Regions from separate parts of the Pantoea sp. SM3640 genome, predicted to be linked through region 1. Evidence: predicted binding sites of a transcription regulator. Region 1 holds the regulator's gene; each other region holds the start of a gene.
What was found. Region 1 encodes Fur, which represses iron uptake genes when iron is present. Its sites were predicted from a motif close to ATAATAATGAGAACNACTATCAA; they were not measured.
Positions count from the first base shown of each region.

Region 2: IV493_RS10420 (TonB-dependent siderophore receptor) is a predicted target of Fur. The motif match lies at 5,228-5,250, and genes of this name have one in related genera.
Region 3: IV493_RS02545 (TonB-dependent receptor domain-containing protein) is a predicted target of Fur. The motif match lies at 5,391-5,413, and genes of this name have one in related genera.
Region 4: IV493_RS15905 (isochorismate synthase) is a predicted target of Fur. The motif match lies at 1,322-1,344, and genes of this name have one in related genera.

Region 1 covers NZ_CP064872.1:2,728,565-2,736,596, reverse strand. The annotation lists gene nagE (N-acetylglucosamine-specific PTS transporter subunit IIBC) at 36-2,063, shown strand; gene glnS (glutamine--tRNA ligase) at 2,217-3,884, shown strand; gene IV493_RS12730 (hypothetical protein) at 4,121-4,516, shown strand; gene fur (ferric iron uptake transcriptional regulator) at 4,582-5,025, opposite strand; gene fldA (flavodoxin FldA) at 5,372-5,902, opposite strand; gene ybfE (LexA regulated protein) at 6,035-6,310, opposite strand; gene ybfF (esterase) at 6,479-7,243, opposite strand; gene seqA (replication initiation negative regulator SeqA) at 7,494-8,032, shown strand, end outside.
Region 2 covers NZ_CP064872.1:2,245,273-2,253,304, reverse strand. The annotation lists gene IV493_RS10440 (L-fucose/L-arabinose isomerase family protein) at 1-476, shown strand, start outside; gene IV493_RS10435 (mechanosensitive ion channel family protein) at 597-1,727, opposite strand; gene IV493_RS10430 (flagellar brake protein) at 1,824-2,558, opposite strand; gene IV493_RS10425 (GlsB/YeaQ/YmgE family stress response membrane protein) at 2,768-3,016, shown strand; gene IV493_RS10420 (TonB-dependent siderophore receptor) at 3,083-5,182, opposite strand; gene treA (alpha,alpha-trehalase TreA) at 5,374-7,059, opposite strand; gene ghrA (glyoxylate/hydroxypyruvate reductase GhrA) at 7,270-8,032, shown strand, end outside.
Region 3 covers NZ_CP064872.1:519,944-527,975, forward strand. The annotation lists gene IV493_RS02505 (cytochrome ubiquinol oxidase subunit I) at 1-432, shown strand, start outside; gene cydB (cytochrome d ubiquinol oxidase subunit II) at 434-1,438, shown strand; gene IV493_RS02515 (DUF2474 domain-containing protein) at 1,440-1,613, shown strand; gene IV493_RS02520 (helix-turn-helix domain-containing protein) at 1,944-2,813, shown strand; gene IV493_RS02525 (hypothetical protein) at 3,044-3,226, shown strand; gene IV493_RS02530 (siderophore-interacting protein) at 3,568-4,395, shown strand; gene IV493_RS02535 (PadR family transcriptional regulator) at 4,467-5,006, shown strand; gene IV493_RS02540 (SelT/SelW/SelH family protein) at 5,007-5,303, opposite strand; gene IV493_RS02545 (TonB-dependent receptor domain-containing protein) at 5,543-7,915, shown strand; gene IV493_RS02550 (hemin-degrading factor) at 7,964-8,032, shown strand, end outside.
Region 4 covers NZ_CP064872.1:3,421,885-3,429,916, forward strand. The annotation lists gene entS (enterobactin transporter EntS) at 1-231, shown strand, start outside; gene fepB (Fe2+-enterobactin ABC transporter substrate-binding protein) at 226-1,194, opposite strand; gene IV493_RS15905 (isochorismate synthase) at 1,371-2,549, shown strand; gene IV493_RS15910 ((2,3-dihydroxybenzoyl)adenylate synthase) at 2,560-4,176, shown strand; gene IV493_RS15915 (isochorismatase family protein) at 4,195-5,049, shown strand; gene dhbA (2,3-dihydro-2,3-dihydroxybenzoate dehydrogenase) at 5,046-5,804, shown strand; gene IV493_RS15925 (hotdog fold thioesterase) at 5,807-6,226, shown strand; gene cgtA (Obg family GTPase CgtA) at 6,298-7,470, opposite strand; gene rpmA (50S ribosomal protein L27) at 7,714-7,971, opposite strand; gene rplU (50S ribosomal protein L21) at 7,987-8,032, opposite strand, start outside.

The DNA of each region.
Region 1 (8,032 bases):
AAAGCGACAAGTCAGGCTCATAGGGGGAAGGGGATATGTTAGGTTATTTACAGAAGGTGGGGCGCGCACTGATGGTGCCGGTAGCAACCCTGCCAGCAGCAGCAATATTAATGGGGGTGGGTTACTGGATCGATCCGGACAGCTGGGGTGCAGGTAATGCGCTCGCTGCGTTGCTGATCAAATCCGGTGCCGCCATCATCGAAAACATGTCAGTGCTGTTTGCGATTGGTGTCGCATATGGCATGTCAAAAGATAAAGATGGTGCCGCTGCCCTGACTGGCTTTGTCGGCTTCCTGGTTGTTACCACGCTCTGCTCACCGGCCGCGGTGGCGATGATACAGAAGATGCCGGTTGACCAGGTGCCTGTGGCGTTTGGCAAAATCAACAACCAGTTTGTCGGTATTCTGGTCGGTATTCTGTCGGCAGAGGTCTATAACCGCTTCAGCCATGTCGAGCTGCCTAAAGCGCTTTCCTTCTTCAGCGGACGCCGGCTGGTGCCGATTCTCGTCTCGTTCCTGATGATCTTCGTCGCTTTCATTCTGATGTATATCTGGCCGGTTATTTTTAATGGCCTGGTGGGCTTTGGTGAGCATATCCAAAAGCTCGGCTCTGCCGGTGCCGGTATCTACGCCTTCTTCAACCGCCTGCTGATTCCTGTCGGTCTGCATCATGCACTGAACTCCGTGTTCTGGTTTGATGTTGCTGGCATTAATGACATTCCTAAATTCCTGGGCGGTGCGCAGTCACTGGCTGATGGATCGGCAACCGTGGGCATCACAGGCCGTTATCAGGCGGGCTTCTTCCCGATTATGATGTTTGGTCTGCCGGGTGCTGCGCTGGCTATCTACCACTGCGCGCGTCCAGAGAACCGTGTCAAAGTCGGTAGTATCATGCTGGCTGCGGCATTTGCTGCTTTCTTTACCGGTATCACCGAACCGCTGGAATTTTCCTTCATGTTCGTGGCACCAGTGCTCTATCTCATCCACGCCGTCCTGACCGGCATCTCGGTCTTCATCGCTGCCAGCATGCACTGGATTGCCGGATTTGGTTTCAGTGCCGGGCTGGTGGATATGGTGCTGTCGACCCGTAACCCGCTGGCAACACACTGGTACATGCTGATTCCGCAGGGCCTGGTCTTCTTCGTTATCTACTACGTGGTTTTCCGCTTCACCATCAAAAAATTCAACCTGATGACGCCGGGCCGCGAGCTGGCGGTTGCCGGTGATGAAAGTGATGGTTATGACGTTAACGTCGATAAAACTGACAATGGTGAAACGGCCACTGAATCGCTGGCGCGCCGTTATATTGGTGCCGTGGGTGGCTCATCCAACTTAACCAGCATCGATGCCTGTATTACCCGCCTGCGTCTTAACGTGAATGATTCGGCTCAGGTCAATGAGGGCGTTGCGAAGCGTCTGGGTGCATCCGGGGTGATCCGCCTTAATAAGCAGAGCGTGCAGATCATCGTAGGTACTCAGGCCGAAAGTATTGCCTCGGCGATGAAAAAAGTGCTGACCAAAGGCCCGGTCGCAGCCGCTGCTACCAGCAGTGCGCCAGTGGAACCTGACATTAAACCGCAGGCCGTGTTGAACAGTGAGAAGCGTGTTATTGCGACATTGCTGGCACCGGTAACGGGCGAAGTGGTCGCGCTGGATGATGTGCCGGATGAAGCCTTTGCCAGCAAAGCGGTAGGCGATGGTCTGGCGATCAAACCGAGCGACAAATGGGTCGTGGCTCCAATTGACGGTACGCTGGTGAAAATCTTCAACACCAATCACGCCTTCTGTCTGGAAACGGACAATGGTGTAGAGATTGTAGTGCACATGGGACTGGATACCGTGGCGCTGGAAGGTAAAGGCTTTACCCGTCTCGCTGAAGAAGGGGCCACGGTGGTCGCCGGTCAGCCTGTGCTGGAAATGGACCTTGAATTCCTGAACGCCAATGCCCGCTCAATGGTGAGTCCGGTGGTTGTCAGCAACAGCGATGATTTCGCCGGTCTGACATTACTGGCCCGCGGTCAGGTGGTGGCAGGTGAAACTCCGCTGTATGAAGTGAAAGGCTAATCCCCGCAACAGAACCCCACAGGCAGGAAGCGATTCCTGCCTTTTTTTGTTTTAAAGGCTTAACAAACGGTTGTTTCCCTCAGACGCTTTGTGGATCATACTCCGTTACTTCGTGGTACAAATCACCCGTTATTCGTATTGAGGATTTTTGAGATGAGTGAGGCTGAAGCCCGCCCAACTAACTTTATTCGTCAGATCATTGACGAAGATTTGGCGAGCGGTAAGCACAGCAGCGTGCATACCCGTTTTCCGCCAGAGCCCAATGGCTATCTGCATATTGGTCATGCGAAATCGATCTGTCTGAATTTTGGCATCGCCCAGGATTATCAGGGGCAATGCAACCTGCGTTTCGACGATACCAATCCGGTTAAAGAGGATGTGGAATTTGTTGAATCCATCAAGCGTGACGTCCAGTGGCTGGGTTTTGAGTGGAGCGGTGAGGTCTGTTACTCATCAAACTATTTTGATCAGCTTTATGACTATGCCATCGAGCTGATTTCTAAAGGTCTCGCCTACGTAGATGAGCTGAGTCCGGATCAGATTCGCGAATATCGCGGCACCCTGAAAGAGCCGGGCAAAAACAGCCCTTATCGCGACCGCAGCGTGGAAGAGAACCTGGCGCTGTTTGAGAAGATGCGTAACGGTGAGTTTGCCGAGGGCACGGCCTGTCTGCGCGCTAAAATCGACATGGCCTCTAATTTCATCGTGATGCGCGATCCGGTGCTTTACCGCATCAAGTTCGCGGAACACCACCAGACCGGCAACAAGTGGTGCATCTACCCGATGTATGACTTTACCCACTGCATCTCTGATGCGCTGGAAGGCATTACGCACTCGCTGTGTACGCTGGAGTTCCAGGACAACCGTCGACTTTATGACTGGGTGCTGGATAACATCACCATACCGGTTCATCCGCGTCAGTATGAGTTTTCGCGCCTGAATCTGGAGTATGCGGTGATGTCGAAACGCAAACTCACTCAGCTGGTGACTGAGAAGCACGTAGAAGGCTGGGACGATCCGCGCATGCTGACCGTTTCAGGTCTGCGTCGTCGCGGATATACCGCCGCCTCTATCCGCGAATTCTGCCGTCGTATTGGCGTGACCAAGCAGGATAACATCGTGGAGATGGCCTCGCTGGAATCCTGTATTCGCGACGACCTGAACGAGAACGCGCCACGTGCCATGGCCGTGCTGGACCCGCTGAAAGTGGTGATTGAAAATCTGCCAGCAGGCCATAACGAAATCATCACTATGCCAAATCATCCGGGTAAACCGGAGATGGGCACGCGTGAAGTGCCGTTCAGCCGTGAGATCTGGATCGACCGTGCCGATTTCCGCGAAGAGGCGAACAAGCAATATAAGCGTCTGGTGCTGGGCAAAGAAGTCCGCCTGCGTAATGCCTATGTGATTCGTGCTGAGCGCGTCGCTAAAGATGAAGCGGGCAACATCACCTGCATCTACTGCACCAGCGACACAGATACGCTGAGCAAAGATCCTGCCGATGGCCGTAAGGTCAAAGGGGTGATTCACTGGGTGTCTGCGGATCACGCGCAGCCAGCAGAGTTCCGTCTGTATGATCGTCTGTTCAGTGTGCCAAATCCGGGCGCGGCAGAGGACTTCCTGGCGGTAATCAATCCTGAGTCACTGGCGATCAAACAGGGCTTTGTGGAACCGGGCCTGCGCGATGCAGAACCGACCACTCCATTCCAGTTTGAACGTGAAGGTTATTTCTGTGCCGACAGCGTTTACTCTAAACCGTCGCAGCTGGTGTTTAACCGCACCGTCGGTCTTCGTGATACCTGGGCGAAAACCGGCGAATAAATTTTTTTGAGGCTGACCTCATAAAATGACAAAAGGGCGATTTATCGCCCTTTTTTGTTGCCCCGATTTTAATCATTGCCGACGATTATTCTGACCTAACCGCAACCGATTAAATGCCGCATTGTGAGAGAAATCTGAGTTTAAAAAAATTAATCAATTTCCGGATGTGAATTATCCGCTTTCAGGTAGGCTATGCGCTCTCAGAGGTTGCAAAGCGGGTTACAGAAGGAAAAAAAATGACAGTTCTCGCCCAGGAAGCCAGAAACAGTGTGGTCGTTTTACATCAGCTCATTGAACGTATTTTTAACCAGCCTGCCGGATCTGATGACAGTTTTGAGCTGCTGATGTCCTATTTCCATCCTGAATTCCGCATGGTCACTCCAAAGGGCAGAGAGTGCAATCTGAACGAGGTCGAGGAACTCTTCAGGCAGTTGCAGGGACAGCGCGAAGGGATGCGTATTGCCACCTGCGAGCACGTCATCCTTTCTCATCATGAGAAAGAGATCACCGTGCAGTATCGCGAAATGCAGATGATGAATGGCAATAATCAGAGCCGTATTTCGCTGGCGATACTGGACTGCAGCAGCTCCATTCCACGCTGGCGCTATCTGCAGGAGACGCTGGTCGCCTGATATCACAGCCCAGGACAGACGAAAAAAAACCGGTGAATTCACCGGTTTTTTTATTTCAGTTCGCGTTACTGGTCGTGCAGGGTTTCATCTTCCCGGCAATCGCCCAGCGTACAGTGTCCATAGAGATAGAGGCTGTGGTTGGTCAGCTTGATGCCATGACGGGTGGCGATTTCGCGCTGACGCGTTTCGATCGACTCATCGCTGAACTCAATAACTTTGCCGCAATCCAGGCAGATCAGATGATCGTGGTGATGCTGCTGCGTCAGTTCAAAGACAGATTTGCCGCCTTCAAAGTTATGACGGGTCACGATACCAGCGTCATCAAACTGGTTCAGAACACGGTAAACGGTAGCCAGGCCAATCTCTTCGCCGATGTCGATCAGGCGTTTGTACAAATCTTCCGCACTGACGTGATGGCACTCAGGTTCCTGAAGCACTTCCAGAATTTTCAGTCTGGGCAGCGTCACTTTCAGGCCAGCCTTCTTTAATGCGGTGTTGTTGTCAGTCATGCGGATTTTGTCCTGTCACTATATTCACTTTTGTGGCTTGTCGCCTTGAATGTCGATCTGCGCTCATTCTCATTTGCGTCTCATTATAGAACTGAAGCGATGAAATGAAAACCAGAGGGCGTGCCTGAATCATCACGGGCTGTGGGGGATAGGTCACCGGGCCGGGGAGGATTCTGGCAGATGTCTGTTGGTACATCGCTTAGTCTTGCCGCCTGAGAAATAAGCGGAAGATCGATGCGGGTATTCTACAGATTAAACGGAGAAAGTTAAAAAAATGTGGCTATTATTTCTATAGGAATTTCCATTGCCTCAATGTGAGCTGGCGCTCACATTGAGTCGGGCAGGATCAGGCTTCGAGGATATCTTTCAGCTGCAGTTCATCAGAAATCTGCTTAACCCACTGCTCTACGCGCTGGTTAGTCAGTTCAGGCTGGCGATCTTCATCAATGGCCAGACCCAGGAAGTGGGTATCATCGGCCAGACCTTTTGAGGCTTCGAAGTGGTAACCTTCGGTTGGCCAGTGTCCGACAATCACGGCACCGTGCGGCTCAATGATGTCACGGATTGTGCCCATCGCATCACAGAAGTACTCCGCGTAATCTTCCTGATCGCCGCAGCCAAACAGCGCAACCAGCTTGCCGTTGAAATCGATCTCTTCCAGCGTCGGGAAAAAGTCATCCCAGTCGCACTGCGCTTCACCGTAGTACCAGGTCGGAATGCCCAGCAGCAGGATATCAAACGCTTCCAGATCTTCTTTTGTGCTTTTCGCGATGTCATGCACTTCTGCAACGTCTGTACCCAGCTGTTTCTGGATCATTTTTGCAATGTTTTCGGTATTGCCGGTATCGCTGCCAAAGAAGATGCCTACAAGTGCCATGAGTAAAATAACCTCTTAAATCCTGATAATGAGATGTGTGCCGCAGCACATTTCAGCGAATAATAGCAGACGAGAGAAAACCGGTGAACGGTTAAAGCCCCGACATTTGCTCCTGCGTGCGATTTGCCCGCATTAATCCAGTTTGAGCTGTGCCAGCAGCATCTGTTCAATCAGCTCGCTGCGGCTGAGATTGCGCTGCTCTGCCAGCGTGTTGAGCGCATCGACGGCTTCACTGTTCATTTTCAGTTCGACACGACGAAGTCCGCGTCCTTTGTCACGTTTGAGTTGATTGCGCTTGTTGATGCGCAGCTGTTCATCACGCGAAAGCGGACTGGTTTTGGGGCGACCAGGGCGGCGCTCATCAGCAAAGAGATCGAGCGTCGTGCGGTCAGTCTGTTCTTTTGCCATGGCTTAGTAAAACTGAATGGGGGCGGGCGCCAGTCACTCACCGCGCAGATTATAAATTATTGGCTATTGCCGCAGCAAAACGGACGCGCGGCAAAATTTTAGCGCGCCATCATACTTCACGCTTACTCCGGACGCCAATCCTAAACCTTTGCCGCCATCTATTTGCTTTTAAAGCGCAAAAAAGCGACGGACACTGCGCAAAACGGCATCGGGTTTCTCTGCATGAACCCAGTGTCCCGCGCCTCCAATGACATGTGCCTGCGCGGCCGGGAACTGCTGCAACAGCGCATCGCGGTAGCGGTTGTCCAGATAGCTGGAGTCGCCTCCGCGAATAAACAGTGCCGGATGATCCCATGCCGGAACGGGCTGCCAGCCCGAAATCGTGGTGTAGTTATCCCACAGCACCGGGACGTTGAAGCGCCACTCGCCCGCCTGAAATGACTTCAGCAGGAACTGAATCACCCCTTCTTCATCGATAAGCGTACGCATAATCTTCGCCGCCTCACTGCGTGACGAGACGCCTGCGTCGGTTACAGCACGAATACCGGCAAAAATCTCATCATGGCGGCGGGTCTGGTAGTCGACCGGAGCGATGTCAATCATCACCAGCCGCTCGATGCGGTCCGGCACCAGCGCGCTCATGGTCATGGCGATCTTCCCGCCCATTGAGTGACCGATCACCGCGACGCGTTCAATGCCGTGCGCATCCAGCGTATCGACCATGTCCTGCGCCATTACAGCGTAGTTCATCTCGTCAGATCGTGGTGAGAGTCCGTGGTTGCGGACATCAACCTGCAGCAGAGGCCCGGCATCTTTGAGCCCACGCGCCAGCACGCCAAGGTTATCCAGACTGCCAAACAGGCCGTGGATAAGCACGACAGGTAAGGAATCAGCAGGGGATTGTTCAGTTTGCAAACGGGCGTTCAAAATCATAGCAAAGTTCTTAAGTTTGAGACCTGTGCTTAGGTTATCATGGTTTCACCTTTTCAGGCGCGCCGGTTCCGGCGGCATTAGGACATATTCTGACTTTTGCCCGTAAACCGTTTGATTGCTAACAACCCGCCTGAATTTAACTTTATAATCCTGATGTTAGAACCCGCACATCCTTTGAATTGCCTGACTATACTCAGAGCTTTTCAGGAAACAGGTGGTTCTGTCATGAGAAAGAACCGTACGGAATAAGATGAAAACGATCGAAGTTGACGAAGAGCTCTACCGTTATATTGCCAGCCACACGCAACACATTGGTGAAAGCGCATCCGACATTCTGCGTCGTATGCTGAAGTTCACTGCCGGTCAGACTGCACCCGCTTCGCCTGCTCAGCCAGCCTCAAAAGAGGCAGCGAAAGAGTCTCAGCCTGCGTCCGTGGGTTCGCGCCCGCAGGATCGTGTCCGCGCGGTGCGTGAGCTGCTGCTTTCCGATGAATATGCGGAGCAGAAGCGGGCGGTGAACCGCTTTATGCTTATCTTGTCAACGCTCTATCGTCTTGATACTGCAGCTTTTGCTGAAGCTACTGCATCTCTGCAGGGCCGCACCCGCGTCTATTTTGCTGGTGATGAGCATACGCTGTTACAGAATGGCACCCATACTAAGCCGAAGCATGTGCCCGGCACACCGTACTGGGTGATCACCAACACCAATACTGGTCGTAAATGCAGCATGGTCGAACACATCATGCTCTCGATGCAGTTCCCGGCGGAACTGACCGAGAAAGTTTGCGG
Region 2 (8,032 bases), 480 kb from region 1:
ATGCGCTCGCCAGCTGTTCGCTGAGTCCTGCTTCACTGGCGGACTGGAACAACAACTTTGGCGATGAGCGGGACAAATGCGTGCTGTTTCACTGCGGAAATTTTGCCAGCGCCAGCCTGGAGTCACCGACCATGGGCACGGCGGATATTATTGGCACCACCGTGGGCAAAGAGAACACCTGCGGTGCGGTGCATGGCCGGATGAAGCAGGGCGACCTCACCTATTTCCGCCTCTCGACCGACGACTTCAGCGGCGAAATTAAAGCCTATGTGGGCGAAGGCATGTCGGTCACCGATCCACTGGACACGATCGGCTGTCGCGCGGTCATTCAGGTGCCGCAGCTGGAGACGCTGCTGGCGTGGATCTGCCGCAATGGCTTTGAGCATCACGTGGCGATGAACCACTCTGCTACGGCCGGTGTGCTGCAGGAAGCATTCAGTGAGTATCTCGGCGTGAGTTGTTACCGGCATCAGTAAGCGATGAGAGTGAATCGCAGAACGCGATAAGGGCAATGCGGGCCATGAAGCCGATGCGACCACGGTTCTGGCCGCATCGGCTTCATAGCCCGCCATTTTCAGGACAGGAGGGCGGGCATGTTAGCGCGCCATTCTGCGCACTTCGCCATCGTCACTTTCCACGGCAACCAAATCCACCGGCGGCAGATTACCCCCGCTGAACTCAACCTGACGGATCGGGAAGGCGAAGCGGATATTGCGCTCTTCAAGAGCCGCCATGAGCTGCAGGTTAATCTCCTGCTGTATATCCATGTACTTGTTGTAATCCGCATCCAGCACAAAATAGACCACTTCAAAAGTCAGCTTTGAGTCCTCGAAAGCCAGGAAGTGGGCGCGGTCAAAACGGGTGGTCTCAACGCCCTGGATAATCTCTTTCACCAGCGGGCTGATCTGGCGCACCTGCTCAGAAGGCGTGGCATAGCTGATGCCAAACTTAAACACGATGCGGCGCTGCTGCATACGCTTGTAGTTGTGGATGGTCTGCTGCAACAGAATGGTGTTTGAGCAGACGATCTGCTCACCACTCAGGCTGCGCAGCCGGGTGGTTTTCAGGCCGATATGTTCAATGGAACCGGCTATATCACCAAAGACAATAAAATCGCCATGCTCGAACGGCTTATCGAAGCCTATCGCCAGCGACGCAAACACATCGCTCAGCACGGTCTGAATCGCCAGCGCAATCGCGATCCCCCCGACGCCCAGGCTGGCGACCAGTGCGGTAATATTGATGCCCATGTTCGACAGAATGGCCAGGAACATCATGATCCAGACCACGACCCGCAGCAGAATCCCGAGGATCACCGTCGTCACCGGGTTACGCACATGCAGCGGGTCGCGCAGCAGGCTTTTCAGCCAGAGCCGGATGCCGCAGTCGATCCACAGCGCGAGCTGTACGATCAGCGCCAGGAACCAGCCGTGTGCGATGGTCACGCTCCAGGATTCGGGCAGGTCCACAAACTTCAGGGCAATCAGCAGTGAAAAGATCAGCAGCAGGGTCTGGCTGGTGCTGCGCAGTATCTCCACCAGAATCGCGGTCGCGCGGACATGACGATGTTCGCTGTAAAGCGCAATCCGGTTGGAGATAAAGCGAATCAGGGTACGTAATACCCAGTAAATCACCAGCGTGGAAACCACCACGATGGCGCTGTTGAGCCAGAGTTCCTGATTAAAAAAGAGGGAGTGAAAACGACGTGAAGAGAGCCAGTTTTCCATTGGGGAGGGTCTCCTTGCTGGGTTCCGGTTTAAAAGAAAACAAGCAAGAAGCATAGCCTGGATGCGGCCCACCTGTGTGGCGCATCCCTGAAGACGTTACTGGAAACGGGTCGATTTATCGCGAGCCAGTCGCTCAAGAGCAAAAATAATCTGCTGAAGCTGCCGCTCCTGCGCCGGGTTCAGCGTGGCAAAGCGAAAGCTCAGTCGGGGCGTAATGCGGGTTTCATTCTTGCGGGTCACCACGCAACGCTCGCCAATGTGCAGCAGCTTCACCGGCACGTCAAAAATGCCATACTCGCCCAGCTCGACCCGGAACGAATTGAAGCTGTCGCCGTTCTGTAACCCGTCCGGCAGCGGTTCATCCACCAGCACGCCGATGCCGCCCAGTGACAGATCCTGTAAACGCAGGCGCGTTTTACTGCCATCCGGCCACAGGGTATGACACCAGAACTGCGGCTCCATCGGGGCGCAGACGCGGAAGAATTCCCGTCGCTGAATCTGCCACAGTAGCTCCGGCAACGGTGCGCTGAAGGCGGGTAATCCTTCAAACTCCACCCTCTCCAGCGAGGCAAGGCTGAACTCTACCTTCGCGCCATAGGTTTCAGCGGTAATGCTGAGATCGTCGCTGGTCAGGGCGTATTCGTTATCCAGATTATTACTGCCCAGGTCAAACAGCAGGCGATCTTCATCGGCAGCCAGCATCCGGCTGATAAACTGCCCGCGCGCGAAGCGCACCAGTAGTGGCGTCTGCAGGTGCAGCAGATCTTTCATTACGCCCAGAACCGCCAGCGTGCCACGTTTTAAATATTGTTCCTGGTCGGCTTCTTTCACGTCCTGCTCCGCAAGGGGTTACTGTATTTATGCTGTTTTTTTGCCTCATCCCGGTTATCGGCGCGGCAAAAAAAAGCTTTAGCCGGTGAATTCTTAAAAAATAGTGTGACCCGTGAGGCGTTTTTCAAAAAGCTGGCTATACTTATCGCGGTAAACCGCTTGATAAATCAGGCGTTCACGCTTTAATCATAAAAAGGAAGGAGCAACAGATGGGTATTATTTCCTGGATCGTCTTTGGCTTAATCGCGGGTATTCTGGCGAAGTGGATTATGCCGGGTAAAGACGGTGGCGGTTTCATTCTGACTATCGTTCTGGGTATTATCGGTGCCGTAGTGGGTGGCTGGATCAGTACGCTGTTTGGCTTCGGCCGCGTCGACGGGTTTAACTTCGGAAGCTTTGTGGTCGCTGTTATCGGTGCCATCGTGGTGCTGTTCGTATACCGCAAAGTACGCAGTTAACCGTAACGGTTTCAACAAAAAAGGGGACGAAGCGATTCGTCCCCTTTTTTTATCTTTTACTTTTAATCAGAAGTCGTAACCAACGGTCGCCATCACGCTGCGTTCCGCACCCCAGTAGCAGTAGCCTGTGCCGTAGCAGCCCGCCACATAAGTACGATCGGTCAGGTTGTTGGCGTTGACCTGAACCCAGGCCCCTTTCAGGCTGCTGTTCCAGACGCCAAGATCGGCCCGCACTGACGCATCAAACAGCGTCACTGACGGCACGCGCGTGGTGTTTTCATTGTCCGCCCACTGTTTGCCGATGTAACGCACGCCTGCACCCGCACTCAGACCGTAATCAAACTGATAGTGACCCCAGAGTGCTGCCATGCTGTTGGGGGTGACGTACGGTGTATGTCCGCTGTTGCCATCCACCGAATCTTTAAAGCGCAGATGATTCAGCGTATAGCTCGCCACGGTGCTCAGACGCGGGGTGAGCTGATTACGCGCTTCCAGCTCGATACCCTGTGAGTGAACTTTGCCTGATGGCGAATAGGTCGCCGTCAGCACGTTGCGGTTCGCCACATCTTTCTGCGTCAGGTCATAGACCGCCACGCTATAGAGATCGCGGGTGCCATTGGGCTGATATTTCACCCCGGCTTCATACTGCTCGGCGGTGGTCGGCTTCAGCAGATTATTGTTGGGATCGGTGAGCGCGGTCGGAGTAATCGCCTGGCTCCAGCTCACGTAAGGTGAGATACCGTTGTCGAAGGCATAGAGCAGTGCCGCGCGTCCGCTGATGTGATCATCCTGACGGCGATCGCTGCCGCTGTTATTGGCGACGATGCGATCGTAACGGCCGGAGAGATCCAGATGCCAGCGATCCAGCTTCATCTCATCCTGCAGATAGAGGCCGGTCTGGTAGTAGCGACGGGTTTTATCCGCCCAGCTCTGAGACGGCATTTCGCCCACCTGCTCGCCGGTCAGGGCATTGAGCTGGTTAGCCGAACCGCCCGCCTCACTGATCTCATTTTTATAACGATGATACTCGGCACCTACCGTGACGCGGTGCTCCAATTCGCCCGTATCAAACTCTGCCTGTAAACGGTTATCGGTAGACCAGGCAGAGAGCGACGAGCGCTCGCCAGAGTAGTAGCGGTTCAGCAGATCGGGATTATTTTCGTCCCAGCCAATCTGATAGACCTGATCGAGATCGACATTGGAGTGGCTGTAGCTGCCGGTTGAGGAGAATGACCAGACGTCGTTAAAGCGATGAGCGAAGTCGAAGCTGTAGATCTGCTCGCGGCGCTTGAACTGATCGAGGTCGCTGTTGCCCTCATAAAAGCCATTGCTCAGCTTGTAGCCGTTGTGTTCGGTGAGGCTGCCGTCGCCCGGCACGGACCCGTGATAACCACCTGACGGATCTTTCTGCAGATAGGCTTTCAGGATCAGATGGGTATCTTCATCCGGCTGCCACATCAGTTGCGGCATCAGCGCATATTTCTCTTCGCGGGTGTGATCGTACTGCGTATCACTGTTGCGGGTCACGCCGGTCAGGCGAAACGCCCACTGGTCGTTGATCGCATTGGTATAGTCAAACATCGTGCCGGTGGTGGCATTACTGCCTGCCTGCAGCTGGATGTGACCCTCCTCGGCGAACTGCGGACGTTTGGTCACCATATTGACCAGGCCGCCTGGCACTGTCTGACCATAGAGTGCAGAAGAGGGGCCTTTGATCACGTCGATGCGCTCAAGGAAGGCGTTATCGACCTGCAATACGTTGAAACTGCCGCCGTCGCTCATCAGCCGCATGCCGTCGAGGAAGGTGTTATCGACATCACCGCCGTGGAAACCGCGCAGCGCAATGGTGTCGTAACGGGTCGCGGCACCGCCAAAGTTGGTGAAGACGCCGGAGCTGTAGCCGAGTGCCTGGTTCAGGGTCAGCGCGCCCTGATCCTGCATCTGCTGGCGGGTGACCACGGATATCGACTGCGGCGTGGTGATCAGCGGACGATCGCTTTTGGTTGCGCCCTGGCTGGTCGTCGCCAGATAGCCCTGGGTCGGTGAAGTCGAGTCTTCCTGCGGTTGTGCAGTCACCACCATATCGGCAGCGAAACTCAGAGCAGGCGCGGTCAGCGCCAGGGTGCAGAGGCGAATATACCCTCTCAGCGACAGTGACAGTTTCATCGGAGTTCCTTTCATAGCAAAGATTAAGGCAGGTGAGTAAAGTTGTTAATAGGTAATCTCATTATCATAATGAGAATTATTACCTTTTGTAAATTGGCTGCAATTTTGCCTGTTGACGTAAGAAGGTCAAGTAAAATTCGCTGAAAAGGCGTGCGGATACCTCCGGTGAGGCCAGAGGTATCCAGAGAGGGTTAAGGTTGTGAGGCAGATGCCTGCGGAATATCGTGGGCGCTGTTACAGGTTTTATCTTTCGGACAATACTTATCGAGCAGTTTCAGCGTGACGCCGTTGGTCCAGCCAAAGCCGTCCTGGAGCGGATACTCACCGCCGCCACCGCCGCCGAGATTTTTGCCGTCGACGACATATTTCTCCACCAGCTTATGCTCACGGTCATAGGTTGTCTGGACGTTTTGCAGGAAGCGTAAGCCTACCTCTTTCGCCAGTTTTGGCTGGTTGTAATGCTCCAGACCTTCCACGGCAACCCACTGCAGCGGTGCCCAGCCATTTGGTGCATCCCACTGCTGGCCGTTGTTCACGGTGGTGGTTACCAGACCACCGGGCTTCAGCAACTGCTTCTCAACTGCGCTGGCGGTGCTTTCAGCCTGCTTGTCGCTGGCGACCTGCAGATAGAGCGGGAACAGCGCGGCAGCCGTCAGCTGCGGATGAACCTGCTTTTTCTGCCAGTCATAGTCGGCATACCAGTTCTGTTTACTGTCCCACAGATAGCGGTTGATCGCCGCCTGGCGCTTCTCCGCGCGATCGGCGTACTGCTTCGCCAGATCGCTCTGTTTGTTCATCTGGTAGCCTTTCGACAGGGTCTGCTCCAGATGGAACAGCAGGCTGTTCAGGTCAACCGGCGCCAGTTGGGTGGTGCGGATTGTCGACAGGTTGTGCGCGTCGGTAAACCAGCGTGAGCTGAAATCCCAGCCCGATGCGGCACCGGAACGCAGATCGCGGTAAAGTTCAGCTTTATTGCGCTGCGGCGCTTTCTGCGCGGTGGCAATATCATCCATCCAGGATTCGGTGCGTGGTACATCGCGCGCATCCCAGTAGCGGTTGAGCAGGGTGCCATCTGCCAGCTTAATCACCCGCTTGCTGGCTGCGCCCGCCGCGACGTTATCGCTGTCGGCCATCCAGTAGTCGTACTCTTTCTGCAGCTGCGGCAGATAGTGGGTATAAGCTTTGCCGTCATCGTGCGTCGCCAGCAGGTCGACCATCAGGCTGAAGAACGGCGGCTGTGAACGGCTCAGGTAGTAGCTGCGGTTGCCGTTGGGGATGTGGCCATAACGGTCAAGCAGCGAGGCGAAGTTATCCGTCATATCCTGGACTTTATCCCAGTGTCCGCTCTCGGCCAGCCCCAGCATGGTGAAGTAGCTGTCCCAGTAATAGACTTCGCGGAAACGCCCGCCCGGCACCACATAGGGCTTAGGCAACGGCAGCAGCGAGTCATACTGACCGGCGCTGCTGGTGGTGCGCGTCAGCACCGGCCACAGGCCATCGATGTGCTCACGCAGGTTTTGTCCGGCGGGCGGCACATATTTGTCGCCCGCAGCGGGCAGGGTAAAGTTAGCGTCAACAAAACGTTTGAGATCGAAATTGCGCTGTTTCTTCTGCATCTGCCAGTCGGCAAGAATCGAAGCGGGATCAAATTTCGGCACCGCATCGGCAAAGGTCTTCTGATCGGGATAGAACTTCGCCTGCTGCACGGCATTAAACAGCGGCCCTAAACGAACGTCCGGCGGCTGCGGCTGATTATTCAGCATGCGGCTGTTGTCGTCGGCATGGGCGGTGAAAGCGGGTACGCTCAGCAGCAACGTGAGCAGAAAGGGCGCATAACGCTGACGCCGTGAGTCGGCGTTTACCTCAATTTTTGTCATCGGTTTTTCTCCTTGTCCGAAATGCGGCCGCGCGTAACGCATTGACCACAGGACCAACTTTAGACCTTATCTGCCCACTTCACCCTGAAGCGAGCCGGAAATGTGAAGCCACGGGAATTATTTTTATGGAAAAAACCGCTTTTTCACGCGGGTTTTTTCTTGCTCTCACCTCACTTTTCCCCGACGCTGAAAGAAAAAAAGGAGAGCAGGATGGAGATCATCTGGTATCACCCGTCGCAGTCTGCAGCGGCCTGGATTAACGGTTTGCAACAGCGTCTGCCACATGCGCGTGTGCGTGCCTGGCAGCCAGGCGACAACGGACCAGCAGATTATGCGCTGGTCCGTTCACCCCCCGCAGAGATGCTGCAGGGACGTGCCACACTGCGCGGCGTCTTTGCGCTGGGTGCAGGCGTTGACGAGATCCTGAAACAGCTGCAGCAGCACCCTGAGATGTTGCCCGACAGCGTGCCGCTCTACCGGCTGGAAGATACCGGGATGGCGCGCCAGATGCAGGAATATGCCGTCCATAGCGTACTGAACTGGTTCCGTCGTTTTGACGACTACCGTCTTCAGCAGCAGCAACAGTGCTGGCAGCCGCTGCCTGCTTACCCGCGTGAAAGCTTCACCGTCGGGATTCTGGGCGCGGGCGTGCTGGGACAGAGCGTGGCAGAGAGCCTGAAACCCTGGGGATTCCCGCTACGCGTCTGGAGCCGTTCACCAAAAGCCATCGACGGCGTGACCAGCTTTGCCGGACGCGATGCGCTACCTGCGTTTTTGCAGGAGACGCGTGTGGTGATCAACCTGCTGCCGAGCACGCACGAGACCATTAATCTTATCGATCACGCCTTTTTAGAGCAGTTGCCGCACGGCGCGTTCTTCCTCAACATCGCGCGTGGCGCACAGGTGGTGGAAGCGGATCTGCTGGCCGCGCTCAATAGCGGTCAGCTGAAAGCGGCGGCGCTGGATGTGTTTC
Region 3 (8,032 bases), 1.8 Mb from region 1:
GTGATGGTGGCGCTGGGCCTGCTGATGATCACACTGGGCGTGGTCAGCCTGTGGCTGCGTTTCAAAGGGCGTCTTTATGAGTCGCGTCCGTTCCTGTGGTTTGCACTGTTGATGGGTCCATCGGGTCTGATTGCGATTCTGGCAGGCTGGTTTACCACTGAAATCGGTCGCCAGCCGTGGGTGGTTTATGGCGTGCAGCGCACCATTGATGCGGTCTCGGCACATGGCGATATGCACATGAGCATCAGCCTGCTTGCCTTTATTCTGGTCTACAGCTCGGTGTTTGGCGTGGGGTATCACTATATGATGCGTCTGATTAAGCAGGGACCGGTTGTCGGCGAAGGTCATATCACCGAAGAGGGTGGACCGGGTCAGAAGAAAACGCCAGCGCGTCCACTTTCCGCTGCCACCTTTAAGGATGGAGACCACTAAGATGATCGATTTTTCCGTTATCTGGTTTGTGATTATCGTCTTCGCAACCCTGATGTATATCGTGATGGATGGTTTCGACCTGGGCATTGGTCTGCTGTTCCCGTTCAACAAAGATGCTGGCGAGCGCGACATGATGGTGAATACCGTCGCGCCGGTCTGGGATGGTAATGAGACCTGGCTGGTGCTGGGGGGCGCAGGCCTGTTCGGTGCATTCCCGCTAGCCTATGCAGTCATCGCTGATGCACTGTCTATTCCGCTGACCGCCATGCTGATCGGTCTGATTTTCCGCGGCGTTGCCTTCGAGTTCCGCTTTAAAGCGGTGGAAGGCCATCGTGCATTCTGGGACAAATCGTTTATTGCCGGTTCGATCATCGCCACTTTCAGTCAGGGTGTGGCGGTCGGTGCATTGCTGGATGGTATTCCGGTTGAGGGACGCCGCTTTGCCGGTTCCGCAATGGACTGGCTGGCACCGTTCCCGCTGTTCTGCGGCGTGGGTCTGGTGGTGGCCTATGCGCTGCTGGGCTGTACCTGGCTCATCATGAAGACCGAGAATGAACTGCATCGTAAGATGTCTGCGCTGGCGACGCCGCTGGTGATTGCGCTGTTGGTGATTATTGGCATCGTCAGCCTGTGGACGCCGTTTGCGCATGCCGACATCTCTCATCGCTGGTTCAGCACGCCAAATTTGTTCCTGTTCCTGCCGGTTCCGGTGCTGGTGCTGCTCTGTTCGTGGGGCATTATTCGCGCCATCAAACGCGAGGCGCACTATTCACCGTTCCTGCTGACGCTGGCGCTGATCTTCCTCGGCTTCTCCGGACTGGGCATCAGTATCTGGCCAAATATTATTCCGCCATCCGTGACCATCTGGGCCGCTGCGGCACCTCCGCAGAGTCAGGCCTTTATGCTGGTGGGTAGCCTGCTGATTATCCCGATGATCCTGGGCTATACCTTCTGGAGCTACTACGTGTTCCGTGGAAAAATCAAAGCAGACGCAGGATATCATTGATATGAAAAGCCTCAGCAGCATGAAAGACCACAATCACACCGCAGAGACAAAAGCACCGTGGTGGAAGCGTGTGATGTGGCTGGTGTTTATCTACGCCGCCAGCGTGCTGGCGCTGGGCGTTGTCGCCTCGCTGTTCCGTATGATGATGACTGCGGCGGGAATGCGTAGTCATTAATTGTCGTGACGACTGCGAGTATTGATAACGAGCAAGCTCAGGGAGCATACGCCCTCCGCAAAGACGCAAAAACACCATCCCTGGCATGCTCAGCGCGGGCCATCCATGGCCCGCGATGCTTTGCTCCTGGCGTATGCTCCCATCGCTTTACATTCTGAGTTGTCTGAGGCTGACGTCAGTCAGCCTTTTTTAGTTAGTAACCTAAGCAATTAATGCGGAATCGCCCCGAACAGGCGCGTGCGCCTTACCCTTTCCTTACACCGATTCGCAATTTTTGTTATTCTTTTGTAACGAAAATTCCAGTCCTAACCCGCGTCGTAAATCGCCATCATGCTCAGTCAGGCTATTAAAAAACAGCACATTAACGATCTGGTCGAGTGGATAGAAGCCAACCTCACCGACGATCTCAATATCGATCAAATCACCCTGAAATCAGGTTATTCCAAATGGCACATGCAGCGCATGTTCAAGGAGATGACCGGACAGACGCTGGCGGCATATACCCGCAAACGGCGTCTGACGATGGCGGCCATGGCGCTGCGTCTGACACGCATGACGCTGATCGATATCGCCGTACGTTTTGGCTTTGATAACCAGCAAAACTTCACGCGGGTGTTCAAAGGCCACTTTTCACTGACGCCTGGCGCGTTTCGCCGTATTCCTCACTTGCCGGTTAAAAACTTCCATGGCCGCATTCTGGTGCGATCGCTGGCAGAGCGTGCGATGCTGGTGGAACGTGAGGAAGAACTGTATCTGTGCGGAGAGACACTGGAGTGGGAGTGCAGGTTTGGTGAGTATATTGCCGACCACGATCACCGGGTGGCAGAGCAGGCACGGCATCTGGTCGCGCTGGCGGGCAGCCATGCGACGCACGGCTGGTTAGGCTTTCAGTATGGTCCCGGCCATAGCTCTGCTGACCAGCAGAATATCAGCCTGTTTCAGGCGCTGGCACCACAACATGCCGGGCTGCTGGGTGACAATACTGCCAGCTGGAGCGAGGTGTGCGGCCTCTATGCGTCGATCCGCTGGAGCGGCAGGCCGGAGCAGCTGACGCGCTTTATCGAGGATATTTACTATCAGCATTTGCCCATGCTGGGCGTGTCGCGCCGTCCGGGCAAAGACCTGTTGCGTCTTGATTTTGCGCACTGTAAGCCCGACTGGCTCAGCGGCGTTTTTTCTATTCCGGTGATGCAGGCGTAGCTGGCAGGGCAGGGGCGATCGCTTCTGCTCCTGCCAATGCATCTTTCGTGCGATAAACCGTGACAAACCGCACGATTTTATAAAATAAGTTGCCATTCTGGCGTAAAATCCTCCCCCGAAACCCTGCCATATCTGAATCATCGTACTTCTGTGGCAGGGCTGGAACATTCATCTGCATTTCAGGCCTTTTCTGGCCAAAACGACAATCGAAGACAACTATGCGACGCTTAATGATTTCCCTGATCCTGGCATTGCCTGCAATGGCGATGGCGCAGCAGGCTGAGCCTTTCTCACCGCCTGCCGGACTGCATCCGCACTCTCAGGTTACCCAGCATGAAATTCTGGGTGATGGTGAACTGCCGGATCACACCAGCAGCAATGCCTCCCTTTCTGGATTCAACGACACGCTGTAAGTGTTGATGCGCTGCCAGAACCGGCGGCGCGAGATGATGCCCGGCTCGTCAGGAGCCGGACAGCTTCTGCCTGATTTACCTGCTCATACTCTGCACCTGCGGCTTCCTCTCTGAGGCCCATTCACCTGCATCTGAAACAGTCTTTACCTGCATGCTGCATCTCTGATGTTTCTCATTTATACCGCTTCCCGTTCATATCTCCTCGTTTAGGACACTGCTTAAAATATATCTTAAGTTGCAGAATCGCATTTTTCGTTCTTGTGCCGAAGATATATCATAGCTAATCTTGTCGCTTCAGATGAGAATGATTGTTATTCCATTGTTGTTTAATCATGGCGGGTATGCCCCTGACTATCGGGCATAAGCCCTGTTTCAGGAGAGAGATTTTGACTACAACAGCCGATAAGCGCACGCCGCAGCGGGTCCGCAATGAACTGCGTTTTCGCCATATTCAGGTCGCCAGTAAAACCAGGATTGCCGGGAAATTCTGGCGCATCCGGTTCAGCGGCAGCGATCTGGCAGGCTTTACGTCGCCAGGCTTTGATGACCACATCAAGGTGTTTTTCCCTGCTGCTGAAGGCGAAACACTGGCTCTGCCACAGATTACCGACGCAGGCATTGTCTGGCCGGAAGGTTTACGTCCGCAGGCGCGTGATTACACGCCGCTGGAATTCGATGGTGAATCTTCACTGACCCTCGACTTCTATATTCATCAGCAGGGCGTGGCCAGTGACTGGGCCGCGCAGGCGCAGGTGGGCGATAAACTGATTGTTGGTGGGCCACGCGGCTCGCTGGTGGTGCCGACCGATTACGCATTTCAGCTTTACGTCTGCGACGAAACCGGGCTGCCCGCTTTTGCCCGCCGTCAGCGTGATGCCCGCGCCCAGGCGCTGCATCTCTATGCCTTTACCGATGAAGCGACCGGTCGCGACTATTTAGCGGATACGGCAGACGTAACGACAAACTGGCTGGGCAGCGGTCAGATGCAAAAAGCGCAGTTCAGCCAGCTGATTACCCGGCTGGATCAGATCGCTATTCCGACGGAGGATTACTTTATCTGGCTGACCGGCGAAGGTGAGTTTGTCAAAGCGCTGTCTGACTACTTTACCTCGCAGCGTGGTCTCGACAGCGACTTCGTACGGGCGGTGGCCTACTGGCATCAGAAGTAAGCCGCGCTGGCAATTGAGTTTTGCCAGATGGCGGACTACCATCACTCTCCTTTTTTTCAGCAGGGCAGGTCATGAAACAGCATCCGACGTCCACTTCATCTGACGAACAGACTTCGCGCGCAGGCGGCTGCAGCGGACGACGTAAACGACGTGAAAAGATGCTGGAAGCGAGTGAGATTCGCCTGCTGATGCTCCATTTCCTGGCGCAGAATGCGGCGCACGGCTATGAGCTGATCAAGTCTGTTGAGGAGTTGTCAAAGGGAGAGTATTCGCCCAGCCCGGGGATCATCTATCCCAACCTGACGCTGCTGGAAGAGATGGAGGCGATTCAGGTCGTGGATGCGCAGGCAGCGCGTAAAGCCTACCGTCTGACGGCGGCTGGCGAGGCGCAGCTGGCGGATAATCGCGAAACCGTAGCCAGCCTGATTACGCGGCTCTCTACGCTGGCGATCGTAGTCAATAACCGCAGCATTCCTGCTGTGGAGCAGGCGATTCACGGGCTGAAGATGGCTCTGAATCAACGACTGGCGCAGGAAGATATTTCAGAAGCCGCGCTGCAGACGCTGATTAAGGCGCTGCACTACGCGGCTGATAAAATCACCCACAGTTAATCAGCTGATTTCACTCTTATTCTTGTCGATGTGGCCCAGGGTACGATCCGGGAAACAGATGTCGCGCACGCGCTGTTTCAGGGTAGTCGCATCCGGGAAACCACCGTCCCGCTTACGTTCCCACAGCAGATGACCATCCAGCGTAATCTCAAAAATACCGCCGGTGCCGGGTTTCAGCGTGACCTCTGCCAGATCCTCGGCGAAGGTATGCAACAGTTCCTGTGCCATCCACGCTGACCGCATCAGCCAGTTGCATTGCAAACAGTAGTGAATAACAACCACAGGTTTTTGCGCCATAACTCTCTTCCTTTACGTATTGATAAATGCAGATGCATTCGGGTTAACAATTTGTGCGCTGTGGTTTATGTCTTAATGTAAATAGGATTGATAATGATTATCAGTTGCATTAAATTCGCGGCGATAATGATTACACCCGCATGATGTTCTGACTTTTTACGGCTTTTATGCAGAGCCGTTTTTTATGTTCCAGCAAGCAAGTGAGCGAATACTAACAATTAATCAGGTAATTCGCGCCTATGTCACCACGTTTTCGGAGATTGACGCAACCGCGTCTGTCTGAGCTGGCGTTGCTCGCCACCTTTATCAATACCACCTGCACCTATGCTGCGGGCAGTGAACCTGCCACGCTGACCCTTTCCGACCGCTATGGCAGCAGTGCTGAACCGGTAATGACGGTGAATGCACCGGAAATTAAACAAACGGCGGGCAGTAAAACCACGCTCTCTGCCAGCGATCTGCAGCAACGTGGCGCTACTGATTTTGGATCGATCATGCGTTATGAACCGCTGATCAGTGCCACCGGCACCAGTGGCGGCTCCTCAGCCGGTAAGAGCGGCTTTGACCGGGCCGGTTACACCGGCTACAACATTCGTGGTTTAGAGAGCAACCGCGTGGGTCTCGATGTGGATGGCATTCCATTACCGCAGGCCACCGGCCGCAGCTATGTGGGACGAGCCGGTCTCGACAGCTTTGGGATTGGCCGCGATTACATCGATCCCTATATGTTTGGTCATATCGGAATTGAGAAGGGTGCCACGGCAGTGGATCAGCCGAATAACTCGATTGGCGGCAATGTCTCGTTCCGCAATAAATCCCCGGATGACTATCTGCATCCCGGTAAAGGCAACTATTTCGGTTATCAAAGCGACTACGACTCCGCCAGCCGCAGCTGGCACAACGGCGTTACGGCAGCAGCAGGCGATGATACGCTGCAGGGAATCTTTGTTTACAGTCGTCGTGACGGCCAACAGACCCGCAACAACAGCGACACGGTTGATGCCTATCCAGCCAACTGGCATTCCGATGCCTTTATGACCTCGGGCATCTGGCAGCCCAATGATCTTCACAAGCTCAGCGCGACTTTCGATTACTATCACAAAACGCACCACAGCCATTACGACAGCTGGAGCACGTCCGGCAATACGGTCTGGGGAACGGCGCAGCAGCAGAGCGATACACGACGCTGGGGCATCAGCCTGGTGGATGAGTACACGCCTTATAATGACCTGATCGACAGTCTGACAACCCGCGTTTACTGGCAGCAGACCCAGGCACATGACAACACCTTTATGCCGTCAGGTGCCACCACCTGGCAAACCGTCTACTCCGACTACAACAGCGACAGCTACGGTTTTGACACCCGCGCGCTTAAAAGCATCGGGCGACATGAACTGAGTGCCGGGCTGAATGCGCGTCTGGTGGATACCGAACGGCCTTTCCGTCAGTCGCCTGCGGCGAGCGCCACCAGCGTGATCATGCAACCGCAGGCTAACAGCCGCAGTTATACGGTTGGCGGTTATCTGCAGGATACCATCAGCTTCGATGCTGACGGACACCGTGCGGCTATCGTGCCGGGCGTGCGTGTGGCGTATCAGAACACCCGCCCACGCGATGTGGCGACACTGACGACAAACAGCAGTGTGCTCGACGCCAGCGAAGTCTCCGCGCTCTACGGTTCGCCAAACAGCGACACTCAGGTGTTGCCGTCGATCGCCTTCCAGTACGATCTGACCCCGGCATTGATGACTTATCTGCAATATACCCGTGGCGCGCAGTTCCCTAACGACTCTCAGCTCTATGGCTCATGGAACCTTGGCTCCAGCTATGCCGGTCCCGCGCAGTATGCGCTGATTGGCAATGCCGATCTGAAAACCGAAACCAGCAACAACTACGAATGGGGTATAAAAGGGCAGGTTGCAGAGGGCGTGACGCTTAACGCTGCCGCGTTCTATAACGACTACAAAAACTTCATTGCCTTTACCCGCTACAGCCGGGCGGCCAATCCGGGTAAGTTCGTCAATGTACCCAGCAACATCTATACCACCTATCAGGCGGAGAACCGCGACAAAGCCTATATCTATGGGGCTGAAATCAGCAGCAAGGTGAACTTCGGCAGCTGGTTCAGCGAGGTCGAGGGGCTGAGCGCTAATCTGGCGTTTGGGTACACCCAGGGTGCGGCGAAGTCGAGCTACCTGGGAGACCGCTACGTCGACCTGGAGAGCGTTGCGCCGATGAAAGCAATTGTCGGACTCGCCTGGGATGATGAGGCGCGCGGCTATGGTGCTGCCGTCACCGCCACGTTTGTTAAAGGTAAGAAAGCCAGCGCCACAAATCGCAACAGCTTTACCAACACCGGCAACAGCCTGACTGACTCCAGCACCGATTACATGCGGGTGCCGGGTTATGGCCTGGTGGATATGACGGCCTACTGGCGCGTCACGCACAACGTCAGGTTAAGCGGCGGGCTTTACAACATAACCGACCGTAAATACCGGGATTACCTCAGCAGCCGTCAGCTGACCAGCGCCACCCAACAGGATCGCAACGACCAGGCACTGGCCATAATGCCGGGTCGTACTTTCCAGTTAGGTGTTAATGTCGATTTTTAATCACCGCCGCCCTGCGCTGATGCAGGGCATGACTAAGAGAAGCGAACCATGAACCCGATTTATCAGCACTATCTCGCCCTGAAGAGTGAACATCCGAAGAAATATGCCCGCGATCTG
Region 4 (8,032 bases), 690 kb from region 1:
CTGACGCCCGATGCGCTGCTTGGCAGGATCAACAGCCTCTGGACAGCGCAGAATGTCACCGGCGATGCGATAGGTGCAGCAATAATTGGCGCGATGGGTTCACTGCTTTTGCCGCAGCAGGCCGCCGCCCTCTCTGGCCTGGCAGCCACCGTGCTGGGTCTCATCATGTGGCTGCTGATGGCCCGCCTGCGACGCTATCAACGGCCTGCCTCCGACGATGCCACATCATGATTTCACGAACAGCGCTTCCAGCCGCGTCAGTAAATGACTGGCGCTGTAGTAGTCGAGACGAAAGCTATCCAGCCCCAGCGCATAGACCGCTTTAGCGCGCACCGCTGGGGCCTGCGCCAGAAAAGCATTGCTCATTACCTGCGCAGCCGTGTTATCTTCGGCGGCAAACAGCAGATAAGTCTGTCCATTCAGGCCTTCCGCCAGATTTTCGCCTGACAGCTGAAGAATATCTTTACGCTGTCCCATGCTGTGAGCAGACTGAAGCGTCGCCGGTGGCGTTGCCAGCGTGAAGCCCAGCTCCTGCAGTAACTTCCCCTGTGCCGATGCCTCCGTCCAGAGATTCACAGCCCGGCCATCTCCGTTCCACACCATTGCAGAAACCGGCTGCGGAGGCAGGGTCAGCTTTGCCTTCAGCGCCTTTTCACGCGCGTCGAACTCGCTTATCCGGGCAGCGGCATCCGCCTCATGCCCGGTCGCCTCACCCAGCAGCGTCACCAGCTGCTGCCAGCTTTTATCGTCATAGTTAACGACCAGTACCGGTGCAATCGCCGAGAGCTGATCGGCCAGTTTGATCGCTGAATCATTACCGGTGGCGCTGACCACAATCAGGTCTGGCGCTTCCGCAGCGATCGCTTCCGCATTGGGTTCACCAATATAGAGCCGCTTTACGCCACGCTGTTTCGCCACACGCCCCCACTGCCGGAAGAATCCCTGCTCATCAGCCAGCCGGCTGCCGGGTGCGGTTGCGCCACTGGCAACTACTGGCGCATCAATCGCCAGCAGCGAGCCAGTCAGGGTGACACTGGTCGAGACAATGCGGGTCGGTGCCTGAGCCAGGGTGACCTGACCTTTTGCCCCCGCGAAGGTGCGCGGCCAGCCGGTCTGTGCAACAGCGGTCACGCTGAACAGAGTGATACTCAGCAAAAACAGCGCTAATGCCGACGTTACTCCCTGTTTAGTCATTTGTTTTCATCCTATTTCTCTCTGGTAATCCGGGCGACAACTTGTGCTGATTTAACCAACAAAACCAGCTGAATCACCGCGTATTTATTGACACCTTCGGCTATTCGACGTAGGTTACTGCACCATAATACAAATGATAATCATTATTAGTTATCTTATCATTTATAGGTGAAATTATGGTGGAATCACTGGCATTTGAACATCCCCTGCTGCAGGATTTTCCGGCACTCTGCCGTGGCTTCCTGTTTACTTCTCCCTGGCGAAGCCTGACGACTCAGGGCTGTTTTACGACACTCACTGCTCCGGTAAACCAGGGTGAGCAGCTGACCGGAGAGTTTCAGCAACAACTGCAGCATCATTTTGCCTCGGCCAGAAAACAGGGCATAGCCCATCCCATTCTGGTGGGTGCGATCCCGTTCGATGTGGATCAGCCCGCTGCACTGTTTATCCCTGAGTCGTATCAGACCTTTCAACGTGACGATCTGAAAGCCCACGCCTCATTGGCTGAAAGCAATCTGCCAAAAGTTCGTCGCCGTACGGCGCTGCCGGATCACGCCACCTTCACTGACATGGTTGCGCAGGCCGTAACGGCCACGCAGCGCGGCGATCCGGATAAAGTGGTGCTGTCGCGGCTGATGGAGATCGTGGCGGAACAGCCGGTCGATACGGCCGCCCTGATGCAGCGCATCCTGGCGCAGAACCCTGACAGCTATCATTTTCATCTGCCGCTGCCTGATGGCGGCGCGCTGGTGGGTGCCAGCCCTGAACTGATGATCCGTAAGCAGGGCCGTCAGTTCAGCTCCTGTCCGCTGGCCGGTTCAGCGCCGCGCAACAGCGATCCACAGCGTGACCAGGCCTCAGGTGACAGCCTGATGCGGTCAGCTAAAGACCGGCATGAACATAAACTGGTGACGGACGCGATGCGCATGACGCTGCAGCCGCGCAGTCGCCTGCTGTCAGTCCCGGAAATCCCTTCCCTGCTGACCACCCCGACACTGTGGCACCTCGCTACGCAGATTCGGGGCGAAGTGCTGGACGACCGCGAAAATGCGCTGTCACTGGCCTGCCTGCTGCATCCGACACCGGCGCTCAGCGGCTTTCCGCATCAGCGTGCTCAGGCGCTGATTCAGCAACTTGAACCGTTTGAGCGTCAGCTGTTTGGCGGCATCGTCGGCTGGTGTGACGATCAGGGCAACGGCGAATGGGTCGTCACCATCCGCTGCGGCACGGTGAATGGTCCGCGGGTCCGGCTGTTTGCTGGTGCGGGCATCGTGGCGGACTCACAACCTGAATCCGAGTGGCGCGAAACCGGCGTCAAACTCGACACCATGCTTCGCGCTTTTGGATTGCACTAAAGGAACCTGTATGACGATTTCTTACAGCCGCTGGCCGGACGATCTGGCTGCACGTTACCGTGAAAAAGGGTACTGGCTGGATCTGCCGATGACCGACATCCTGGAACGTCACCGCGACAGCGAATGCGTGGCGGTGATTGATGGCGACCGGCAATTTACCTATCGCCAGATGGCCTCACTGAGTGACAATCTGGCAGCGGCCCTGCAGCATCGTGGCCTGAAACCCGGTGATACGGCGCTGGTGCAGCTTGGCAACGTGGCGGAATTTTATCTGACGCTGTTTGCGCTGTTCAAAATCGGCGTCGCCCCGGTTAACGCTCTTTTCAGCCATCAACGTACCGAACTGGTCGCCTATGCCAGTCAGATCGCGCCGTGCCTGTTGATTGCCGATCGCAGCCATCCCCTGTTCGCCGATGACGCCTTTATCACGCAGCTTCGCCGGGAACAGCATTCACTGCAGCAGGTGATCCTACGTAATGACGCTCATGCGGAAAACAGTCTCGACGCCCTGCTGGCAGAACCCGCAGGTGACTTCAGGGCAACCCCGACCGCAGGCGATGACGTCGCTTTTTTCCAGCTGTCGGGCGGCAGTACCGGCACTCCGAAGCTGATCCCGCGTACCCACAATGATTACTACTACAGCATCCGGGAAAGTGACGTGATCTGCGGGGTCAACGCAGATACCCGTTACCTGATTGCTCTGCCCGCTGCACATAATTTCCCGATGAGTTCTCCGGGCGCGCTGGGCGTCTTTTACGCGGGCGGCCAGGTGATCTTAGCGGCCGATCCCAGCGCGACCCTCTGTTTCCCGCTGATTGAAAAACATCAGGTTACTGATACCGGCCTGGTTCCACCCGCGGCCAGTCTCTGGCTGCAGGCGATTCAGGAATGGGGCAGCAATGCCGCGCTGGCCTCACTGCAACGTATTCAGGTCGGTGGCGCAAAGCTGGGTGAAACGCTGGCTGCGCGCATCCAGAACGAGATGGGCTGTACCCTTCAGCAGGTGTTTGGGATGGCGGAGGGTCTGGTGAACTACACCCGGCTGGATGACGATGAACAGACCATTCTCACCACGCAGGGCCGTCCGATCTCACCGGATGACGAGGTGTGGGTCACAGACGAACAGGGGCATCCGCTGCCGGTCGGTGCCATTGGGCGCCTGATGACACGCGGTCCTTATACGTTCCGTGGCTACTACAACAGCCCGGAACATAACGCCGCCAGCTTTGATGACCAGGGCTTTTACTGCTCTGGCGATCTGGTTGAGATCACCCCCGCTGGCAACATCATTGTGCAGGGTCGTGAGAAAGATCAGATCAACCGGGGCGGCGAAAAGATCGCAGCTGAAGAGATTGAAAACCTGCTGCAGCGCCATGCGGATGTGATCCACGCGGCGCTGGTCTCTATGAGCGACGAACTGATGGGTGAAAAGAGCTGTGCGTTTATTGTCACCCGTCAGCCGGTGAAACCGGTGGCGCTGCGTCGTCACCTGCGTGAACTGGGCGTCGCCGAATTTAAGCTGCCCGACCGTATTACCTGCGTAGATGCCCTGCCGCTGACCGCGGTCGGCAAGGTAGACAAAAAACGTCTGCGCCAACAACTTGCCGATCAGCGTGCGCAAGCCTGATCTGTCCGGAGAATCTTAATGGCTATTCCACAACTGACCTCTTATCCGCTACCTGACGCCACTGAGTTGCCGAACAACAAGGTGAAATGGACGCTGGAGCCGGGCCGTGCTGCCCTGCTGATCCACGATATGCAGCGCTATTTCCTTAACTTCTGGGGCGATAACAGCCCGCTGGTTAAGCAGGTCGTTGACAATATTGTCCGCCTGCGACGCTACTGCAAAGCGCAGGGCATTCCGGTGTTTTACACCGCTCAGCCTAACGCGCAGAGCGATGAAGATCGTGCGCTGCTCAATGATATGTGGGGACCCGGCCTGAATAAACATCCCGATCAGCAGAAGATCGTGGAGGCGCTGGCACCGGATGAGCACGATCAGGTCCTGACCAAGTGGCGCTACAGTGCGTTTCACCGATCGCCGCTGGAGGCGATCCTGCAGGAGATGGGCCGCGATCAGCTGATTATTACCGGCGTCTATGCCCATATCGGCTGCCTGACCACCGCCACGGATGCGTTTATGCGTAATATCCAGCCGTTTATGGTGGCCGATGCGCTGGCTGACTTCAGCCGTGAGGAACATATGATGGCGCTGACCTACACCGCGGGTCGCAGCGGAAAAGTGGTGATGACCGCCGATCTGATGCCTGTACCGCTCAGCAAAGACGAACTGCGCATGCTGATCCTGCCGCTGCTGGAAGATGATGAGGTGCCGGACGATGATGAAAACCTGATCGACTACGGGCTGGATTCGGTACGTGTGATGGCGCTGGCGGCACGCTGGCGTCAGGTACATCGTGACATTGATTTTGTCAGCCTGGCCAGAAATCCTAGCATCGACGGCTGGTGGGCGCTGCTGTCGCGGGAGCCTGCTGAATGAGCCATCTATCCGATTTCAGCGGTAAAATCGTCTGGGTGACCGGTGCCGGTCAGGGCATTGGCTACCACACAGCGCTGGCCTTTCACCAGACGGGCGCGCAGGTAGAGGCCTTTGATCTGCGGTTCCAGGGTCATGACTATCCGTTTTCCTGTCACATTATGGATGTAGCCGATCCGGCGCAGGTAAAATCCGTGTGTCAGCGGGTGCTGGCCGCCCAGCCGCGCATCGATGTGCTGGTCAACGCAGCCGGTATTCTGCGTACTGGTGCCACCGATGCACTCTCATTTGCTGACTGGCAGTCCTGTCTTAACGTCAATGCGGGCGGTGCGTTTAATCTGTTCCAGCAGACACTGCCGCGCTTTCGCGAACAGCGCGCCGGTGCCATCGTTACTGTCGCATCGAATTCAGCGCATGCACCGCGTATTGGCATGTCCGCTTATGGTGCGTCAAAAGCCGCGCTGCGCAGCCTCTGTATGACAGTGGGTCTGGAAATGGCGCCTTACGGTGTGCGCTGTAATATTGTTTCGCCTGGCTCCACTGACACCGATATGCAGCGCAGCCTGTGGCACACACCGACCGGCGAGCAGGAGATGATTGCGGGCTTCCCGGATCAGTTTAAGCTGGGTATTCCGCTGGGCAAGATCGCGCAGCCGCAGGAAATTGCGGCCACCGTTCTGTTTCTCGCGTCGGATCTTGCCAGCCATGTGACGCTGCAGGATATTGTGGTCGATGGCGGCGCAACCCTGGGAGCCTGATGATGACTGCGATCTGGAAACGATCCCTTGATCTTCCTGCACTGAACGCGCTGGGTGAGCACTCACTGGTGGCGCATCTGGGGATCGTTTTTACCGCGATAGGCGATGATTATCTGGAAGCGACGATGCCGGTCGATGCCCGGACGCAGCAGCCGTTCGGGTTGCTGCATGGTGGCGCCTCCGTGGTACTAGCGGAGTCGATGGGCTCAATTGCCGGGTATATGGCGGTTGAAGAAGGCAGCAGCGTGGTCGGTGTTGAAGTTAACGCCAGCCATCATCGCGCAGTGTCAGCGGGACGGGTACGGGGGACCTGCCGTCCATTGCATCTGGGTAAACGCAGTCAGAGCTGGCAGATTGAGATTCGGAACAGTCGGGATCAGCTGTGCTGCAGTGCGCGACTGAGCGTAGCGGTCATGAGCTAGCGGCAGAAAGAACGATGCCCTCTTTCATACTGAAAGAGGGCATCACATATTACGCTGTAGCAGGCGTTCTGTTAACGCTGATAGATAATTTCAACGCCTTCGTCGTCTTCATCATCCCAGTCGTCATCCCACTCTTCATCTTCCACTTCGACCGTGTTTTCAATGGTTTCTTTGTGGTAATCATCCCACATGAATTCCACTTTCTCCGGCTGCTTCTCTTCAAGCTCCGCTTCTTTCGGGTTAGCGTTGATGAAGCTCATCACGTCCCAGCAGAGTTCTTTGACGCCGGTCTGGCTTGCGGCAGAGATCAGGTAATACTTATCTTCCCAGCCCAGCGCTTCAGCAACCGCTTTCGCCCGTGACTGCGCTTCTTCTTCACTGATCAGATCAATTTTGTTGAAGACCAGCCAGCGTGGTTTGTTGAACAGCTTCTCGCTGTATTTTTCCAGCTCGCCGAGGATGATACGGGCATTTTCAACCGGATCGCTTTCATCAATGGGGTCGATATCGATCAGGTGAAGCAGTACGCGGCAGCGTTCCAGATGCTTCAGGAAGCGAATGCCGAGGCCTGCGCCCTCTGCTGCGCCTTCAATCAGACCCGGAATATCGGCCACGACGAAGCTCTGCTCGCTGTCCATACGCACCACGCCCAGGCTTGGCACCAGGGTGGTAAACGGATAGTCCGCTACTTTAGGTTTGGCTGCCGAGACGGCACGAATAAAGGTCGATTTACCGGCATTCGGTAAGCCCAGCATCCCGACGTCCGCCAGCAGCATCAGCTCCAGCTGCAGGTCACGCTTTTCACCTGGGGTACCCATGGTTTTCTGGCGAGGACTGCGGTTCACTGACGATTTGAAACGGGTGTTGCCCAGGCCATGCCAGCCGCCTTTACCGACCATCAATTTCTGACCGTGGCGCGTCATGTCGCCGAGTGTCTCACCGGTACCCTGGTCGATAACCCGGGTGCCGACCGGCACTTTAACTTCGATATCCTTACCGCGTTTACCGGTACAGTCGCGGCTCTGGCCGTTCTGCCCACGTTCGGCGCGGAACGATTTTTCGAAACGATAATCGATAAGGGTATTAAGGTTTTCATCAGCGATCAGATAAACGTCACCGCCGTCACCACCATCACCCCCATCAGGGCCGCCTCTCGGGATATATTTTTCGCGGCGGAAGCTGACGCAACCATTACCGCCATCACCGGCGACGACCAGAATTGTCGCTTCATCAACAAACTTCATTTTTAAATCTCCGTCACACAATCGCCTGCAGCACTCTGCAGACGGGTCCGCCAGGGTCTTCTGCGCTGACCAGCGGCGGATAAATCAGGATTGGCTTTCGCCAGTGCGTACACAAAGTGTACAGCAAACTTTTGTGATGCGTCGCTTTTACCGCGACAGACCGCAGAATGTAAAAAGCCCCGCAGGAGCTGCGGGGCCTTCAATTCGTGCGTTCAGACGTCAGACGTCTGCGTCACGACAACCTTACTCAGCAACGATGCTGATGTATTTACGGTTGTTCGGACCTTTAACTTCGAACTGTACTTTACCGTCTGCGGTAGCAAACAGGGTGTGGTCACGACCACAACCTACATTGGTACCGGCGTGGAATTTGGTGCCACGCTGACGAACGATGATGCTACCTGCCAGAACAGATTCGCCACCGAAACGTTTTACACCCAGACGTTTTGCATTGGAGTCACGACCATTTCGAGTCGAACCACCAGCCTTTTTATGTGCCATTTGTCAGATCTCCTCTTACGCCGTGATACCAGTGATTTTCACATCAGTGAACCACTGGCGA